4 regions of the Paenibacillus sp. BAC0078 genome follow, and region 4 is predicted to be linked to each of the others. Evidence: riboswitches for the same ligand, from Rfam matches in the RefSeq annotation. Region 4 holds a riboswitch; each other region holds the start of a gene.
What was found. Region 4 has a riboswitch for cyclic di-AMP ahead of ACX1DY_RS29955 (C40 family peptidase). Riboswitches for the same ligand answer to the same signal wherever they lie in the genome.
Positions count from the first base shown of each region.

Region 1: linked by a shared signal. The riboswitch ahead of ACX1DY_RS29260 (ubiquitin-like domain-containing protein) and the one ahead of ACX1DY_RS29955 (C40 family peptidase) in region 4 are both predicted to bind cyclic di-AMP.
Region 2: linked by a shared signal. The riboswitch ahead of ACX1DY_RS29615 (hypothetical protein) and the one ahead of ACX1DY_RS29955 (C40 family peptidase) in region 4 are both predicted to bind cyclic di-AMP.
Region 3: linked by a shared signal. The riboswitch ahead of ACX1DY_RS29590 (hypothetical protein) and the one ahead of ACX1DY_RS29955 (C40 family peptidase) in region 4 are both predicted to bind cyclic di-AMP.

Region 1 is NZ_JBTLRW010000028.1:45,811-50,454, forward strand. Features, by position in the region: gene yabG (sporulation peptidase YabG) at 1-492, opposite strand, end outside; gene rsmA (16S rRNA (adenine(1518)-N(6)/adenine(1519)-N(6))-dimethyltransferase RsmA) at 554-1,438, opposite strand; gene rnmV (ribonuclease M5) at 1,435-1,986, opposite strand; gene ACX1DY_RS29260 (ubiquitin-like domain-containing protein) at 2,153-3,310, opposite strand; cyclic di-AMP (ydaO/yuaA leader) riboswitch at 3,601-3,828, opposite strand; gene ACX1DY_RS29265 (TatD family hydrolase) at 4,027-4,644, opposite strand, start outside.
Region 2 is NZ_JBTLRW010000030.1:122-4,765, reverse strand. Features, by position in the region: gene ACX1DY_RS29635 (winged helix-turn-helix transcriptional regulator) at 1-363, opposite strand; gene ACX1DY_RS29630 (SDR family oxidoreductase) at 696-1,418, opposite strand; gene ytxJ (bacillithiol system redox-active protein YtxJ) at 1,615-1,941, shown strand; gene ACX1DY_RS29620 (glutaredoxin family protein) at 1,938-2,180, shown strand; cyclic di-AMP (ydaO/yuaA leader) riboswitch at 2,452-2,619, shown strand; gene ACX1DY_RS29615 (hypothetical protein) at 2,775-3,284, shown strand; gene ACX1DY_RS29610 (hypothetical protein) at 3,314-3,766, shown strand; gene ACX1DY_RS29605 (hypothetical protein) at 3,785-3,940, opposite strand; gene ACX1DY_RS29600 (hypothetical protein) at 4,091-4,276, opposite strand.
Region 3 is NZ_JBTLRW010000029.1:48,666-53,309, reverse strand. Features, by position in the region: gene ACX1DY_RS29595 (flotillin family protein) at 1-1,134, opposite strand, end outside; gene ACX1DY_RS29590 (hypothetical protein) at 1,160-1,654, opposite strand; cyclic di-AMP (ydaO/yuaA leader) riboswitch at 1,859-2,045, opposite strand; gene ACX1DY_RS29585 (ketopantoate reductase family protein) at 2,272-3,180, opposite strand; gene ACX1DY_RS29580 (TetR/AcrR family transcriptional regulator) at 3,327-3,881, shown strand; gene ACX1DY_RS29575 (NAD-dependent epimerase/dehydratase family protein) at 4,215-4,644, opposite strand, start outside.
Region 4 is NZ_JBTLRW010000031.1:14,776-19,419, forward strand. Features, by position in the region: gene motA (flagellar motor stator protein MotA) at 1-102, opposite strand, end outside; gene ACX1DY_RS29935 (hypothetical protein) at 303-596, shown strand; gene ACX1DY_RS29940 (4a-hydroxytetrahydrobiopterin dehydratase) at 889-1,176, shown strand; gene ACX1DY_RS29945 (c-type cytochrome) at 1,279-1,635, opposite strand; gene ACX1DY_RS29950 (GNAT family N-acetyltransferase) at 1,726-2,211, opposite strand; gene ACX1DY_RS29955 (C40 family peptidase) at 2,404-2,895, opposite strand; cyclic di-AMP (ydaO/yuaA leader) riboswitch at 2,901-3,043, opposite strand; gene ACX1DY_RS29960 (C40 family peptidase) at 3,381-3,809, opposite strand; cyclic di-AMP (ydaO/yuaA leader) riboswitch at 3,867-4,005, opposite strand; gene ACX1DY_RS29965 (hypothetical protein) at 4,237-4,644, opposite strand, start outside.

The DNA.
Region 1 (4,644 bases), on a different contig from region 4:
ACCGTCGTGGCCGGTAATGACTACAATATCCGGGCGCACACGGGGCAGCAGCCGGTATAACGTTTCAGCCATCTTCGACTCATGGACATGATGGCCTTCAGCCGGTATCCGCAATTGCTCATACAGACTGATGCTCTTCTTCAAGTAAAGGGCATCACCATCCAGATGCAGCACTTTCCCCGGCACCTCAAAATATGCTGCCTCCTTGGGAGAATGGGGCCATACCCCGGATACACTCTCTCCATTGCGCTGGCTCTGCTCCTGGCGGTCCTTGCGCAGCCGGGTTAATGATTCTGTGGCCTTAATCTGCGCCTGCTGTCCCCGCTTAGTAACGCGGGTAGGCGGCACCTGCACCAAGTCGTCCAGTGGGGCATCCGCCAGCAGGCGGAATTCTGTGCCCTTGATTACGGCCCCGTTCTGCACAATATTTTCCACCCGGAACGTTACATCGCCACCATATGACTTACGAACGACCAAGTCTCCTAAATTCATTTCACACACCACCTCTACCCCATCGTATGGGCAAAGGTCCCGGTTGGTTCTTAATCGGCGTCTATTTGATTCCTGCAGCAAGCAGCACGGCGCTTAACCGGGCATACTCGGCAATACTCAGCGTTTCCCCGCGGCGGGTCGGCTCAATGCCGGCTTCAGCCAGCAAGGACTCCAGACGCTCCCTTCCTTCTCCCGGAAAAAAGCGGGCCTTGAGGTTGTTGGCAATCGTCTTGCGGCGCTGGGTGAAGGAAGCCTGGACTACCTCGAAGAAATGCTTCTCATCGGCCACTTCAACAGGAGGACGCTCTCTCACCTTCAGACGGATCACGGCAGACTCCACATTTGGCTGCGGAATGAATACCGTACGCGGCACAATGCAGACCAGCTCAGGCTCGCTGTAATACTGCACGGCGATACTTAAGCTGCCGTATTCTTTACCGCCCGGTGAAGCCGCCATGCGCTCGGCAACCTCCTTCTGGATCATCACTACGATGTTGTCGAGCGGCAGCTTCTCTTCGAGCAGCTTCATGAGTATGGGGGTCGTCACATAATAAGGCAGATTCGCAACCACACTGACTCTCTCCACACCGGTAAAATCTTCGGCAAACAGCTCCTGCAAATTCACCTTCAGCACATCATCGTTGCGGATCTTCACATGCGGATAGGAAGCAAGTACATCGCGCAGAATCGGAATCAAGCGCTGGTCTATCTCCACTGCCGTTACGGCACCGGCTGCAGCCGCCAGCCTTTCGGTCAATGCGCCAATCCCCGGTCCAATTTCCAGCGCACCTGCGGCCTGGTCGAGACCGGCCGCATCCACAATCTTGTCGAGTATATTCTGGTCGATCAGAAAATTCTGGCCCAGGCTTTTCTTGAACGAAAATCCGTAACGCTGAATAATTTCCTTAGTCCGTGCCGGAGATGAAATATTGTTGTTGCCACTCATGAGGTAATGCCTCCCTGATCAATTTGCGCGACAGCGTTATTGAATTCTTCCCGCGTAATACCAAACATCGCCAGCCGCTTAAATAGCTGCTTGCCGTTGCAATACCCAATGCCGAGCAAGTTGCCCAGCGCCATTCTCCGCTCTGCAGCCTGGGCATGCACCATCATCCCGGCAGCCATCAGGTCATCCAGCCCAATCAGGGCCGGGGCACCTTCGAAGGAGGTGTGGACATGCTCGAGCGCATGACGGATCGCCCCCGGGGAGGCATTTTCAACTCCGATGTCGCCTTTACGGGTAGCGTCCTTCTCGGGGATGAACGCGTGCTTGCAGCCCGGAACCTTCGAAGAGACAATCTTGCGGATGCGTTCACCGGCATGATCAGGGTCTGTAAGAATAATAACCCCTCTGCGTTCCATCGCTAGCTGAATCTTGGCGATCACCTTGCGGTCGACAGCCGAACCGCCAGTCTCAATCGTGTCCGCATCTACCGCGCGCTTCACCGCGACCGTATCGCTTTTGCCTTCCACAACAATTAGTTCCTTGATCATATTTCCTTTACTCCTTTATCGTCTGCAACGCAAAAAGAAGAGGATCGCTCCCCTTCTTTTTGGCTAAAGAATGTATAAGTGATGAGCGGCAGCTCTTTGATCCATTCCAAAAGTGCTACCATCACTATATCTTATAAACCGCTAATTTGCAAAAGACTTAGGCCGCCTAATTCAGCTCCGGCTTCACAGGCCCAATGACATAGATCGTCCGGGATTTGCGGCCAAAGTTACGGGCATGGCTCAGTGAATCGTAATAGACATCCACCTTGTTGCCTTTGATGGCACCGCCGGTATCCTCTGCACGGCGAAACCCTAATCCCTCAATGTACACCCACCAGCCGATAGGTATTACATTCGGGTCAACAGCAATGGTCCGACCTTCCGTTACGCGTGTGCCGGAGGCGGTACGTGTACCAATACCAGGCTCTTCAGAAGAATAAGCCGTCATGGATACATTTTTGATCACTCTTTTGTATTCGAAATCTACGCCTGCCTTAGTAATGACGTTATTGCTGTTTGCGCTGACTTTGGATGATTTGGAGGTAGTTTTTGGTTTGGGAGTTACTGTAGCTACTGCAGGCTTGGGAAGAGCTTTGATACCAACGGCAATAATCTTGTCTTTGGTTACCGTCTGTACTTCCTTGCCAACCATACGCATTGAAGCCAGCTTACCGTCTCGATAGATCTTCTCGATATGCTGAACCATTACGCCTGGTTTACCCGCTTGCGCCACTCTTACGGTTCCCTTGGTCAGGGAGGGGTCTGCTGTCTTGATTACCCGGAAAGGTAAACTTGCTGTCCGCTGTACAACTTGTTTGTTGATACGGACAATTTTGACTTCCATGTCAGCAGTAACTGCGGTTTCAAGCGAAGGATAAATCTTGTCATAACTCTCCAGGCTGATGCCCAGTTTGTCAATGGCCTGACCGATGGTGTCTTCGGTCGTATATAACGTCTTTGTTGCTCCGTCTGCGGTAAGGCTAAACGCCTGCGCACGGTTAATCACGACACGGTCGCCGTCTTTTATTTCATCACTAAGGCCAATGGATAAAGCATCATGCGGCTGCAGCGAAATTTGTTCCTTTGCCAGCACATCGCTGAGTAGCGCTTCCCGCGTCTCAAGCTTCTGTACTTTTCCGTCTATGACTAACGTTATTTCTTTAATGCTTTGACCGTGTACGTACAGCAGAATTATCAGCGCGATAATAATTGACACCACACCTGCAAGCGAAAGTACGCGAGGATTCACTTGCTTCAACCGTAATGCGAAAGACCTGCTGGATGATTGCGAATCATGGGATACTTCTGGTTGGAATACGCCCATTCTCTCCATCCTCCTTACATAGCCCCGTCGTCCAAGTTGTATATCTTAAGATGACTGTATCATTTCTGACGAAACTAGGTTTGAGATTACCACAGGATACGCCCGCATTGCTTTAGCGTTTCCTGCTCATGGATCGCCTGCTCGGCATAGCTGCTCCAGGTACCTGTTATATAACAGTATGCCGGGAGAATTCGCATTATTCATAACAAAAAAAGCCCAAAAGAGTTCATAGAGGACTCTTTCGTGGCTCTCCGGGTGTCAGAATACGCGGGAATGCTTTTGCACGAGGTTTCCTCTCTTACTAGCGCTTACGGGGTTAGCTGTCGGGTTCGGGCATAAGAGAGACGCCCTATCTTAGGTCACCCGCTCACGGCGGTTGCCCTCAAATTCACCCCAAAGACCCGTGAAGAAATCGAATACTGTCTGCGGCATTTCTGTGTTGTACTCTATGTACGGACATGCGGCAGAGCAATATTGGTTCCCCCGTTCTCCATACGGAGACTCAGCGAGACGATCCATGAAATAGTGACTGTCACAGTAACAACAGCTCACTGCACTGAAAAGATGATATCCTGTTTTGATGCATGTTGTAAAGCGCGATTCAAGCACGTTTAAGCAAAAAAATCATTAAAATATTGTAATAATCAGTTGATTTTGTGTTAAAAAAGTTTAATATATCGGATATACTTCTTTTTTCACCCGATTTTCTCTCGATTTCAGACTATCCCAAATCGTTCCAGCGCGTTCGCATACGTAATTTCCGCCATTTTTTGTAAATCAATCCCTTTTATTGCCGCCGCCGCTTCAGCCACCAGCTTCACATGAGCACTCTCATTTCGTTTGCCCCGGAAGGGGTGAGGCGTCAAATATGGCGAGTCGGTTTCGATCAAAAGCCGGTCCAGCGGAGTCTGGGCAAGCACCTCTTTAGGTACCCTTGCATTCTTGAAAGTAACAGGTCCGCCAAAGGACAGGTGAAAGCCGAGATCGAGACACATTTTGGCTGTTTCCCAGCTCCCGGAAAACGAATGCATCACACCGCCAACTTCATTCGCCTTCTCTTCCCGCAAAATCCGCACCACATCCTCATGCGCATCGCGGTTATGAATACAGATTGGCATCTTCAGCTCCCGGGCAAGTCCAATTTGTTTGCGGAACACCTCATGCTGAATTTCTTTCGGGGAGGTGTCCCAGTAATAATCCAGTCCGATTTCCCCAATGGCGACCACCTTTTTATGGCTGCACAGCGAGGCGATCCAGTCGAGATCACCGTCTTTCATGTCAATGGCATCCACAGGATGCCAGCCGACGGCTGCATAAATATAATCATAAGTCTC
Region 2 (4,644 bases), on a different contig from region 4:
TTACGCGCGCTGCTCTGCGGCCGTCTGATCCTCTTCCGGAAATGCCCATATATAATCGGCGCCAAAGTCGCAGAGCTGGACTAAGATGGCCATAAGCTTTTTTCCCATATCGGTAAGCGAGTATTCTACCTTTGGCGGAACGACGGCATATACTTTTCGGGTGATTAATCCGGCGTTTTCCAGATCTCTTAGCTGTATCGTTAGCATTTTTTGCGTGGCTCCGGGCATCAATCGCAGTAGTTCATTGAATCGGTAGGTTTGTTGCGATAAATGGCCCAGAATTAAGGGCTTCCATTTGCCGCTGATCAATCCCAGCGTGATTTCGGAAGTACACATGAAATCATGATTGCGGTATCTGATCATTTCTTTGCCACCTCTTTTTTTGACTATAATGTCGAGTAATTAACTGTATTTACTATGGATTATATCAAATCGAGCCTTGCATATTCAAGAGTGAAAACCGCTGCTTATAGGGAGTGAACTAACCAGATATGTTGACTTTTAAATGAATGACCGTGCTGCCGCTTACTTTAGCTTTGCTGATCCTGATCACAGCGTGCTCGGAACGAGGCGAGGTTTCGGAAGTGTCTCCTGCTGGGACTTCACGCCGATCGCCACGCATAGCGCACCAAAAAATCCAACCGAAGCCTTAAGCTGCGGTTGGATTTTTTAAGTTCTTTTCAGAGGAAAATAGGCTACCAGGGCCAAGGATTTCCATCAAGATCGAGATAAGCCGGCTCCTCGCCTATGTATTTCTTGTGCTCCTGCACAATATTCATAATTTTGCGGGCGGACTCTTCCGGGGGTATCGGGGCTCCCTCATCCTTCTCGCCGCTCATATAAGTCTGCAGCCAGCCGGGATGAAAAACCATGACTTGGCCGCCCATCACCCGCAGATGGTTGTGCATGAGGGAGGATTGCATATTGAGCGCTGCTTTGGACATGCAATATCCGTACATATTAATCCTCCGATTACGGCTGATGCTGCCGGCTTCGGAGGATATATTCACAATCAGTTTTTGCTTGCCCTGCAGCAGCAGGCCCATTAGGGCGTTGCTGACCCGTAAAGCGCCGAGCGTATTTACATTATATAAATGGGCCATTGAGGCGTCATCCATATCAACGAGTATCGTGGCATCATCCGCGCTTTGAATAATACCGGCATTGTTGATAATCAGATCCACATGCCCGGTGCTGCCGGCAATGCTGCGTGCCGCGCTTTTCACACTTTCGCTGCTGCCGATATCAAGCGGGATCAGCTTCAAGCGCTCCGGGTATTGTTCTTTCAGCGCCGCAAGCTCTCCGGGCTCCGCCATATATTTACCGGCAAAAACCGTATATTTATTCTCAAGGAGCCAGCGTACAAGGAAGAATCCGAGTCCACGGTCAGCACCGGTAACACATGCAATTCTAATCATGAGATGGACACTCCCTCTCCTGAGGTATAAGTAACAAGCACTGCCCGCATTCCCTTCACCTTAGCATGGCGCCTATATTTTTACAATGTCCTGTACAGGACTGTATTTTCCCGGACAAGACTGCTTAATCTCCCTTTTGATTTAATTTTGAACTATGTTACAATCAGGGATATCATACTCAGGAAGGTGATTCAAGGTGTCCATTCAACAAATCCATACCCTGGATGAACTGCATCAATACGTGGAACAGCCCGGCAAGAAGCTGCTCTTCAAACATAGCACTACCTGCCCGATCAGCGCCAAAGCAAATGAGGAATTTCAAGCCTACGTCCAGGACTCCGGCACTCCGGCAGCCGTGGTTCATGTGATTGAGGACCGTCCGGTCTCGAACCAGATTGCCGAGGATTTCGGCATCAAGCATGAATCTCCGCAAATTTTTCTGCTGGAAGACAGCGAAGTCCGCTGGAATACCTCCCACTGGAAAATCACCCGCGATGCCATCAAGGAAGCTGTGAACCAATGAGCGAATCCGTTATCGTGTACTCCACTGCGAACTGCAGTGATTGCAACCAGGTGAAGCAGCTGCTGACGGAACAGGGCGTTCCTTTTGAGGTTAGAGATGTTATGACGAGCACAGCTTATCAGGAGGAAGTAGAGGAGCTTGGGTTCATGGGCGTTCCTGTTACTGTATCGGGAGAACATGCTGTCAAAGGCTTCAACCTTCCCGAGCTTAAAGTGCTGATCGAAGCCGCCGCGAAATAAAAGTGCTGATATACAAAAGGGAATCCGGCAGCAACCGGGGACCCTTTTTCTTTGTCATAATCCCCCATCACCCGGCTCCTTTTCCCCTAAAAATGAAAAACAGCGTGCGAGCGAGATAACGGGCCGATAAACGTCAACATATATGCTTTTAGCCAATTAATTACACCCAATCCCCGCAATTCAATGAAAGCTTGCCGCTGCCCTCCCTTTTCCTTTTTTACAAAGACCTGCCCGAAGTAGTATGATTCGTTTTGAAAGTAATTCATGAAAAGTTACATAAACGCTGAATTCCTGCCAAGCAGGAAACGGGGGAACCACCAGGCGAAAAGCCTACTTGGGGTGAATCCTAAGGGGACTGCACAGATGCGGTCTCACAGGGTAGGGCGACTCTCACCGTCCGAATCCGACAGCTAACCTCGTAAGCGTAAAGAGAGAGATCCTGATCCGCCACGCTTTTGCGCCAGGCTTATTTAAGCCTGTACCGGAGCCGCAGCAGAGGTCCTCCTCTGCTGCGGTTTTTTGTTGTACCCGCATAAGCTGATTTGGAGGATACAATGGCTTAAGACTTAGGGAATTTTGAGGAGGAAAGCTGAAATGGAGCAGCGCAGGCTGTCACGTATTGAGGTGTTTGTATTCAATGCTCCTTGGCCTGCCTTTTGCGGCCCGGAATCGTCCGGGAACTCCCGCTTCGGCATTCTGAGGCTTACCTGCAAGGCAGGTTGCAGCCTGGCCCAAGGCATATTATGCGCAGATGATACGGAATTTGACTTGATGAAATGGAGCAGCTTCCTGCGCACCATCCGGCATTGCCGGCTGGATGAAGCCATCGAGATCGTCCGCCGCCTGAGCCCGGAATGGGAACAGACACAGCGGGAGATGGTACAGACAGCCCTGCTCGATTTAAAAGCAAAGCTGCAGGGAAAAGTGCTGTCTGGCCATATCCAGACAGACTCGCGGCTTCATGCGGCTGCCGCAGGCAACGGCTCAAGTACGGGGCGGATGTATTATAAGCCTTCGGGAAGCCTGCTGCACCAGCGGAGCTGGCCAGATCTGGACACGGCGGAGCTCATCGACAAATCCATCGCTTATTACTCGATATTATAGATTTCATATTCAGAGAGGACCGTGAGATTATGCCTGACCCCTTATCGCATCAGCCGGCTGTCGCAGCCGGATACACGAAGTATGTTCAGAAATACAGCAGGAGCGTCTATGCACTCAGCAGCCTGCTGCTCGGGCAGGGAACCGAGGCGGAGGAGGCTGTGGTGAAGACCTTCGCAGCACTCTATGAGTCTTACCTGCAAAAGCGTTTAGACCCGCTTGCCTTCTCCCATGACGCTTACCGTGAATGCATCCAGCAATGCTCCCGGCTTGCACAAACCCACAAGCCCTGCTATGCAAATATGCTGTCTTGGGAAAACCGGCTTGTTCAGGCGCTCCGCTACGGTCTTAAGCTCCCCCTGCCTGAAATCAGCGCCATTCTTCAGCGGAGTGTGCCCGCCCTTAAGGTACAGCTCAGACAGGTGCGCGAACAGATGGCGGCGCAGGAGAACTTACTGCCGAAATCCAGCTTGACCGCCGGGTGAGGAGCGTAAGCATATGAACTAATTAGCCACCTGTGCCTTAACAACGGTATTTCTGCCGTTGTTTCTGAACAAACCAGCCATCTGCACCTCAACAACGGTATTTCTGCCGTTGTTTCTGAACAAGTCGGCCATCTGCGCCTTAACAACGGTATTTCTGCCGTTGTTCCTGAACAAACCAGCCATCTGCACTTCAACAGCAGCATTTCTGCCGTTGTTAAGGCACACATTTATCTTTTCAAGGTTACATCAACAGACGAAAATCATAGTTTCCTTAACGGCAGGCAGAGAGCTGCGGCAGAATGCCGCAGCTCTCTCTATTTCGTCTCAGCGCTTGCCCTTGCCGCCCTTAGTAAACCTCAAGAAGGCCATGCAGCAGCCCAATAATCCGACACCCAGCAATAACGTTTGCAGCGCGCCAAGCCAGGTCGAGCCCTCCGGCCGGATCAGGCTGCTGACAATAATCAGCAGGATCGAAGCCGCTACGAGCAGAGGCGTTTGTCTTTTTTTCATGTACAGCACCACTCCTTACCTATTAAGGTACACCATAAAAGAATATTTCACCAGACGAGCCGCAGAGGTAGAATTAATCCATAACCGGGACCACTCAGTCCCAACAGTTAAATATAACTTCACCGATTGTTTTTGGATTCCAGTATTTAATCATTTTTTGTTCGGATGTTCTTAAGGATAAATAGTATGTAAAAGTCCATTTCTCCTGTTCTTATTTGATAGGTGTAGAACGTTTTATAGTTTATTGGCGGTTCCTTATAAACTATCTTTCCGTTTTCATTCCTAATTGCATGGAATAGATAAGCTTCAAACGTTTTGATTTCTTGTTGACTCAATTCTTCTTCTGAAAAGCCGGTTACGCCCGGCTT
Region 3 (4,644 bases), on a different contig from region 4:
CGCTTCCGCCGCTCCAGCCAGTTGAACAATTTCCGCGTTGGCTCTCCCCTTCGCCAGCTCCGCCTCCGCCGTTGCCAGCCCGCGTTTGGTCGTCGTGGCTGCCTCTGCTTCCGCTTCAAGGATTTGCCGCTGCTTGGCTGCCTCCGCTCTCATAACCGTAGCCTGGTTCTCCGCCTGGGCAGGCTTGATCACCGTTGCCTCCAGTTCCTTCTGTCTCAGTTCAACTTCGATTTCCCGGACGGTCCGGTTGGCTTCCGCTTCCATCTGCGTGATCTTATCCTGTTCGGTAACCAGCGACTGCCTGATTTTATTCTGCTGCAATTCGTACGCAAGATCCGCCTGCGCCTTCTTCACTTCCGTCTCCAGCTTAAAATCGGCCTGCTTAATGTTCAGTTCCTTCTCGAACTGGGATTCCTTAGCGCGGGCGGCGGTTTCCGCTTCTATGGTGGCCTGATGCGCATCGGCTTTGGCAATGGAGGATTCTTTCGCCGCCTCAGCCTGCTTAATCTGAATGTCGCGTTCCGCTTCCGCCTTTGCAATGCTGGCATCGCGGCGGATACGCTCAATTTCCGGAACCCCCATATTGTCGATATACCCTTTATCGTCGGTAATTTTCTTAATGGTGAAGCTGACCACCTCAAGCCCCATCTTATCGAGGTCCTCCGAGCAGGTCTCCCGCATCTTGCTGTTGATTTCGTCGGGTGTCTTTAGTATGGATTCCACCGTTAATTGCCCGATTAAGCCACGCAAATGGCCTTCCACCGAATGCAGGATAATGGTCTCGCGGTCTTCTTCCGGCCGGTCGATAAACTGCTCGCTGGCAGTCAGAATAGCGGTAGGATCACTTTTGATCTTAATCTGGGCCACCGCCTCCAAGCTGAGCTTGATGCCTTGCCGGGAAAACATCGCCTGCGCCGGGATGACATCAAAGCTCATCAGCATCATGGAGATGGTCTTATTGTTCTGGAAGCCGGGGATGACAAAGGTCCCGCCGCCCTGCACCACTCTTTTTCCGCCGAGACCATACACAATCATCGCTTGATTGGGCGGAACCTTTTTATAAGCGTTCACGATACTGAACAAAGCCAGCAGGATAACAACAACAATTGCCGCGATTAAATAAAGAATAGCCATTTGCTTCGACACTCCCCGTTATTTATTATTGTTCGATTTCCCTCTCAAAGAGGGTTACTGTCGCCATTCCTTTATCCACCTTCAAAATAATCACCCTGTCGCCCTTTGCGAGCTGCTGGCCGGCTTCTGCCCGCACTCCAATGGAGCGCATCGTTCCGTGCAGCACATATTTCATTTCCCCAACCGCTCCATCCACTGCAGAAATACTGATGTAACCAAGCTGCCCCACCTGCTCATAATCCATTTCATTCATGCTGCTGTCATACCGGGTCATTAACCGGGCCAGCACCGCATACATCAGACAGCCCAGCAGTAAAGCAACCACGGTGCAGATCAGCACCACTGCAAGCATATTCATTCCGCTGAACCGGGAAAGCACATAACCAGTGCCGCCCCAGACCGTTACAAACACCATCAGCGGGAGTATGGGCACAAAGCCCGGACCTCCAGCATCGCCGCCTCCCGCATGCAGATGACCCGCCAGGCCATGTCCATGAAATCCGCCGCTGAGAAGGAGCAATAGCCCTACCCAGAAGCACACGATAAATACAGTAACGATAATCTCCCCCTTTCAGGTATTTTAGCTAGTGAATAAAAGCTCTAATTTTCGTTGTTATAAGATTTCAGCTCCTCATACAGACAGCAATTCTCTTCCTGCATGCACAGCAAAAAGACCACAGAAGCGGCAGGGCTCTCCGTGGTCGGTTAAACGATCATGGCGCTCATCCTCTCTCTTCGAGGCTTACGGGGTTAGCTGACGGATTCGGGCAGCGAGATTGCCCTACCTTGCAAGAAGCGCGCTTTTCAGCACGCAGCAAGGATTCACCCCAGGTGAGCAGCTATCTGAGCAAAAGCCGCGTTCACCATTGGTTCCCCCGTTCCCACTACCCGGAATTCAGCCATTTGAGAACAGTTTTATTACATTCAGTTGTTGATTGAATCTTACGCCTGTGGCCGTTTAATGTAAAACGTTGCAGATGGCAAAAGAAGCCAAAGATTGCCTCCCCTTCACGAATGAAGGCGCATTCTTTGGCTTCGCTCTTAAACGGCCGATGATTTGCTCATTTTTGCTTCGTTTCTCGCAAGCAGTCCCATTCGCCCAAAACAAATGCTGTAAATACCATAAACCTTAATATCTTATGGTGTGATATCCTTTTGACTTAAAAACTTCATTAAGTCGTTATTCAACTGTACAATTTCGTTGTTTGCATTACTCGCATAATCAGGCAACATCATATCCTTTACCATGTTCGTCCGTAACCATATCATAAAGAAAAAATCCAAAATCCAATCCGGACATCTAAGCAAAATTTTTATTTTAGACGGATCAATCGCAACACCGGCTTTTTGTACAGCCCTTAAATTCGCTTTCAGAGTGTATGTTATTTTATGTGCCGTTTTTCTGGTTCTAGCTGTTTTGGGGTCAATGATCTTATTATCAATATTCAAAAAGCTAAGCATTGCAATATCCGTTACGGCATGAGTTATTAAATACGCACTCATATCCTTATTTATTACGTAAGGAAGTTTTGCTGTTCTTAATAATCTTGCGAGAGTTTCTATGCGTTCTGTCACTACGCCATTAATTTCTCCGAACATAGTAGCCGCTAATAACTTTGATGGAAATCGAGCGTACAATATTCCATCTTTTATCTGTCCACCAACGCCGGGGAAGGCTGGTAAAAATCTATCCCCTACAATATCCAGCCATGAAGAGAATCCAATTGGATTACTAATCATTGTAACAATATTTTTGCTTTGATTGTCTTTGAGTGCTGACAACGCTGATTCAGATCGATCGTAACGAACTGTAACGAAAATAAAATCATAAATATCATCATTTTCAAGCTCATCAATGACATTTACTTTTATAGTTTTGACCGTACCTTTTTCATTATATTTCAGGCCATTTTCTTTCAATGTATTAAATCGATTAGAACGTGCTAACATAGTAACGTCAAGCCCTGCTTCAATAAATTTAATTGCGTATATGCTCCCTATAACACCTGCACCAAAAATTAAAATTCTATTCTGTTTTACTGACATAAAATCACCCCTATTTATTAACAATTCCTTTTGATCATCAGACAACGTGTTGTATGATGTGATCATAAATCCTTATGATTTCTTCATCAACCATCAGTTTTTTATTATTTGTCGGATGATATTCTTGTTCGCAATAGGAGGATTAAATGAAAAAGCAACCTGAAATAACGGAGAAAACAAAACAAACTTTTATAGATGTTTTTTGTGAGCTATATAGTCAAAAGCCGATTGAAAAAATCTCGATTCAAGAAATTGCGAATAAGTCGGGATATAACCGCAGCACATTTTATCAATACTTTACTGATATTTACGAATTGTTAGACTTTGTTGAGAATGATTTATTGAACTACATAAAAGAAGAATTAGCGAATAAAGCGTTATCTACGCATACTGCTGTTCAAAATCCGCTTCATTGTTTGGAGAAAAGGGAGTATCTCTCGATTCTCAATGCCCTCTTGGGCGATTATGGCAGTATTCGTTTTTTAGAACGCTTGAAAAGAGAAATCACCCTTGATAGCTTGGAATTAAACCTTCCGCAAAACAACTCCATAACGCCATACTTGATTGAGTTTCACATATCAACATCACTTTCTTTATTTCGTCTTTGGCTCCAGCGACAAAAGGATTTATCGCCAGAAGAATTTTTCGAGTTAGTGGAAAACCTATATAAAAAGGGGGTAGCGCCATATTCTAAAAAATGAATCTACTTAAAATTGATAGATGGGTGTGCAATATTTTTGATAATATGCACACTGAAAAAGCCCAGCCAATAAGTTCGTACTAGTGACTGCGCTTATTATATCTTCCAATGGTTACGATAGTCAGCAAAGTGTGGGGCAGAAAAAAACAGTGCTTGTATTCTACATGAAGGATATCCTCTACTACCTGCACATGAGCGAGCGCTAAGCACGTTACATGCTCGTTTTCCTGAATTACTGATTGCTACGGCTTCTCTGCTGTCTGCCATATCGACAAAAGGGGGAAAGTCCAAAGAACGACTAACCGGCGATTGCCGGCGTTCGCCCTCCAAAGCACTATCGTAGAGCAGATGGTTCCTCATAGCTTTGCAAGCCCGCGTCGCGCAAAGTTCTTCCGACATAGCCCAACTCTCGACGTGCAGCGGCATCGTTGACTGTGAACTCACGCCCGATCATGCGTATCATCGAGCGTGAGATCGGCGGATCCCCGTCTTTCCGCGTGACGGCCCAGATAGTGTCGAGCAGCCGGCCAATGGCAGAGGCAAGCCAGTAGGGCATCGAACGCAGCTTATCGATGGACAGGCCCTGTAAGTTCGCGAGCGAGGTGACGAACTCACGGAAAGTCTGCCCTTCCTGGTCTTTGATGAAGAAGGCATGACCGCCTTCTCCGCGTTTAAGAGCGCATTGTATGGCTTCTACCACATTGTCCACGTGGCAGGTTGCAAAAGCGTAGTCGCCGCGGTTGATGAAGGCGAACTGTCCAGAC
Region 4 (4,644 bases):
TGCGGGTGCTCCCAAGGCAGCTAACGGCGCGCCTTTAAGAAACATCCCCCATACTATTGTAACGAAACCAAAAATCAAACCAAGTATTGTTGAAATTTCCATTTACGCACCTCGTCCATGAGAATTAGGAAGTGATCCGACTATACCGCGTGTATCATCCATGAACAGCGGTGGGACACTCTGTCTGACCAATAACGTATATTCTTATTTATCGACAGCATTCCCTTTTTTGTGAAGTCATTTTTTCGGCTATAATGAGTAGGGTAATATTATTCATCTGTGGAGAAAACGGAGTGATTGACGTGGGTGTGAAGCATGGCAGAGATTACAGCGAAATTTTGAGTGAACTGACAGAAGCGGTAGGAAGGATTTCCGACGGGTATTTATTTTTTGAAATGGAGCCGGATGAGTGGCAGGAGCTGCCGCAGGAATCGAAGCTGGAGGTCTGGGAAGCGCTTGCCGAGGATTTGTTCTATGCTCTGGGCAATGAGCCGGTGATAGAGGTTGGCAGCGGCGTTGTGATCTACGATAAGGACACGCACCGGATTAACATTCTGCTCGGAGAAGAGGATTTGGCTTCGGTCCTTCTGGTCTAGGAGGCAGGCTGCAGCCTGAGGGCGGTTTGCCCGCAGCCTTCGCATCGTGGTAAAATTGATGGAGCCGAGTACTATTTGCCGGGATTTTTGAATACATTAAACCGAAAAAAAGCCTTCATCCTGGCGCATCCCTTGGACTTTATAAGCTGAGGGATGTTTTGTTTAAAATATAAGGATGTATATGTTTCACACCACAAATCATCCTTATATTTCTCGCTGAAACGATACCGTCCTTTTAAAGGACGGCGAAGCCGTTTCTGCTTGATGCTAATTAAGTAAGGGAGGAAGAACATTGCAATTTACGGAGGAAGAGCTGCGGGAGCAGGTAGGCAAGCTGGAGGGCTGGAAGCTGGAGAAGAATAAGATGGTGCGCAAATACGTGTTCAGTGAATATATGAAGGGCATTGCATTCGTAGATGAGGTAGCGGCCATATCGGAAGCCTTTGAACACCATCCGCATATTACAATTGATTACAAGACCGTCACGCTGCGGCTGGCTGCAGATGAGGAATGCGGAATTACAGCGCTTGATATTCGTGAAGCTCATGAATTTAATGAAGCCTTTGAGAAAACCCGTTAGCATACTTAATCCAAGGGATAGCGAAGATTATTATATAAAAAAATGCCCACGCAAAGGATCTGCTGCATCTTTGCTGGGCATTTTGTGTTTGTAGTGCAAAAGCTATTTCTTCTCGGCAAGCCACATGGCAACGTTCGCGATCTCCTCGGGTTTCAGCTTTTCTTTGAAGGAGGGCATTTGCCCGCGTCCCTTGGTTACGATACCGAAGATTCCCTCTGCATCATGCTTGCCGCCTTCTTGCTGGAGACTCGGTCCTACACCGCCCTGAAGCTGATCGCCGTGGCAGGTGATGCAATTGAGCTTAACCGTTGACTCCGCACTGGCCGCATCCAGCTCGACCACCGGCATCGTCGGCTTATTCTCCTCAGCTACCTCGTCTTTGCCGGGTAAGGTAAACAATAAAACCACCGCAAAGGCGCAGGCGGCAAAAAACAAACCGCTCATGATCCATTTCTGCATCTGCATCCGTCCCCTCCATGTAAGCTGCTTCCTACATTATACAAGAAGGTAAAGCGTTATCATAGCATTTGTGTCAAAAAAATGAACGTTCTATTTACCATAGACCATGCAGTAAAATGGCTTGTCGCCAGTTGGGGTCCGGCGTTCATAGGTGTCGGTTATAGTGAACCCGCTTTTCTGGTAAGCCCGGATGGCTCGCTGGTTCCAGGTTAGCACCTCAAGGTCAATCTCACGCTCTGGATAACGTGCCAGGGCTGCCTCAACGACAGTAGCTGTGAACAGATGTCCCATACCGTGACCGCACAGCTCGGGACGCATGCCAATCCCCAGCCGCACTACACCTTCCATCGGGAATAGCTGTGCGAATCCGCAAAGGGAGCCTTGCCCATTTACTACGGAGACGTATTGTTCGCTTCGCAGCCGCGGATCACCGAATTCAATTTCCAAAGCCTGCATTTGCTCCCAGGGCATCCATCCGTAGATGTTGTACGGGGGCTTGTAATTCCATTCGCAGATTTCTGCGGCATGCGTGGCTTCCATAGGCACAACGTGAAAAGTTACCGGGGAACTCATCATAAGGCCACCGACCTCCTTTCAAGACAACAAAACATTATTTATTTAATTATATACAATACAGTCTCTTTCCGATGCACAAACTTTAAGGGGAAGTTAATATATTGAAGGGGTAAGTATTTAATGTAGACAAAAAAACAAGCTCTTCTCCAAGATTTCGATAAAATCCTGGAGAAGAGCTTGCCTTATGACATTTTATTGCACATCGTCGTTGTCTTGGGAATCGGAGGCTACAGACTGATAAGCATCTGTGCTCATAATCCGTTTGGCGCCAACGTAGCGGTTAACGTAGTAGCTGTCATTCAGCGAACTAACAGTTACGCCGCGTTTGGACGATGCATGTGCGAATTTGCCGTCACCGACATAAATGCCGACGTGGGATACACCTCTTCCGCTTGTATTGAAGAATACAAGATCTCCCGGTCTGATACTGTCACGGGAAACGGCTGTGCCCATCTGATATTGGGAGCCGGATTGGTGAGGAAGGTTGATGCCGATCTTATCAAAAACGTACATTGTAAATCCGGAGCAATCAAAACCGTTTGTCGAGATACCGCCGGATACATACTTGGTTCCGATGGCTTTGTCGATAACCTGATCCATTTTGGAATCCGCGAAAGCGCTTCCTGCTCCGATAGTAAGAACAATGGAAAAGCTCAGTAGTGCTGCTGCTAGCTTCTTCTTCAAAAGTAAATACCCCTTCCAAATGCCTACGAGGTTAGCTTAAGGGTTCGGTTGAAGGTCCCCTATGACCCCTCTGTGAATAGGAGGTCAATTCACCCAAAATCGGTTCCCCCGTTCCCCTAATGATTAGGGAACTCGGCACGACTGTTGATTAGGATTAGCTTACGGATCTATACATGACAAAACTTTTGTAAAACTGCTTTGAATAATTACAAAAATGTTACTATCAACTCACTGCGATTATTGTAACAAAGAAGGAAGCACTTGGCAATCACTAAAAACATATTCTTGCATATTTTTTGCGATTTTTGTGAGTTTAATTTATTATAAAGGGCTTACAATAACATGTCAGGTCAGATTTACGATAGGTTTATTGACATATAGAGCAAAAAGGAAAAACCCGGAAGGCTGATTACGGCAATAATCAGCTTCCGGGTTTGTATAAGCTACATTTAGTTGTTAGAGGTTGTCATTGTCAGCGGGGATAATCAATCGTAAGCGACAGCCTGATAAGCTGTTGTGCTCATCACGCGTTTGGCGCCAACATAGCGGTTGGCCCAGTAGGCTTGACTCATCGAAGTTATGGTCACTCCGCGTGAACTGGAGGATTGTGCGAATTTTCCGTTGCCAACATAAATCCCGACATGGGAAATCCCACTGCCCAAAGTGTTAAAGAATACCAGATCGCCCGAACGCAAATTGTTGCGTGATACGGCAGTTCCGACCTTAAATTGCGCTTTCGATGTGCGAGGCAAGGTAAGACCTACGTTTTTGAACACATAAGAGGTGAATCCGGAACAATCGAAGCCGGCAGTGCTGGTGCCCCCGGTTTTATATGTAGTTCCCAGTGTTTTTGTGATCACATTGTCCATTTTGGAATCCGCGAAAGCGCTGCCAGCTCCCAGCGTGAATACCATTACCAGCCCTAATGCTGCTGCGGTGCATTTTTTCTTAAAATTGTGACTTTTCAAAAGATGTACTCCTTCCAAGGCCGGCGAGGTTAGCTTAAGGATTCGGTAGAAGGTTCCCCTATGACCCCTCTAAAGCGAGATCAATTCACCCAAAAAATGGTTCCCCCACTTCCCGGTGCAGGGAATTTGGCGTATTATGCACCGAACAGTGACAAATCGACAATCTCAAATGCTGCGAAGCATAAACCAGATGTGACAAACATTTCTGCAAAGATTACAAAATTGTTACTAGTGGTACAGGCATCATTGTACCAGAGGGTCTGCTATTTTGCAAATAGGTAAGATTTGCCGCATGCGCAGGTACACAAGAAAAGAGTCACGCTCCCCCTAGAGAAGCAGTGACTCTTGTTATTATGCCGATCAGGCAGTGTAATTATTGTGGAAATGTTTTACTGGACCAGAGGTGATATTGTGCGGCTGTCCCCCACATTTTGAACAGAGTGGTTGGAAGGGGGGAGAGCTGCTTAAGGAGAAATGCGGGCAGTCCAGGGCTGAATATCGCTGACAATCCGCAAATAAGCAACACCGCCAGCCCGCCGGCACCCATCAGGACGGATACGCCTATAGATGGCAGCAGCACTTTCAGGCAAACCAGCAGGGAGGAGAATATGCCAGTTCCGGCGGTATAGCCGAACTGCATGTACAGCAGCAGCTTGCGGATAAAGAAAAGATATAATAGCCAGACCAGAATATAGGGAACGAGCTTGAGCAGCATTTTATAATCAAGGATGCCATTTAGCAGGAGGCCGTACATTTTGGGCAGCAGCCAGTACAGAGGCAG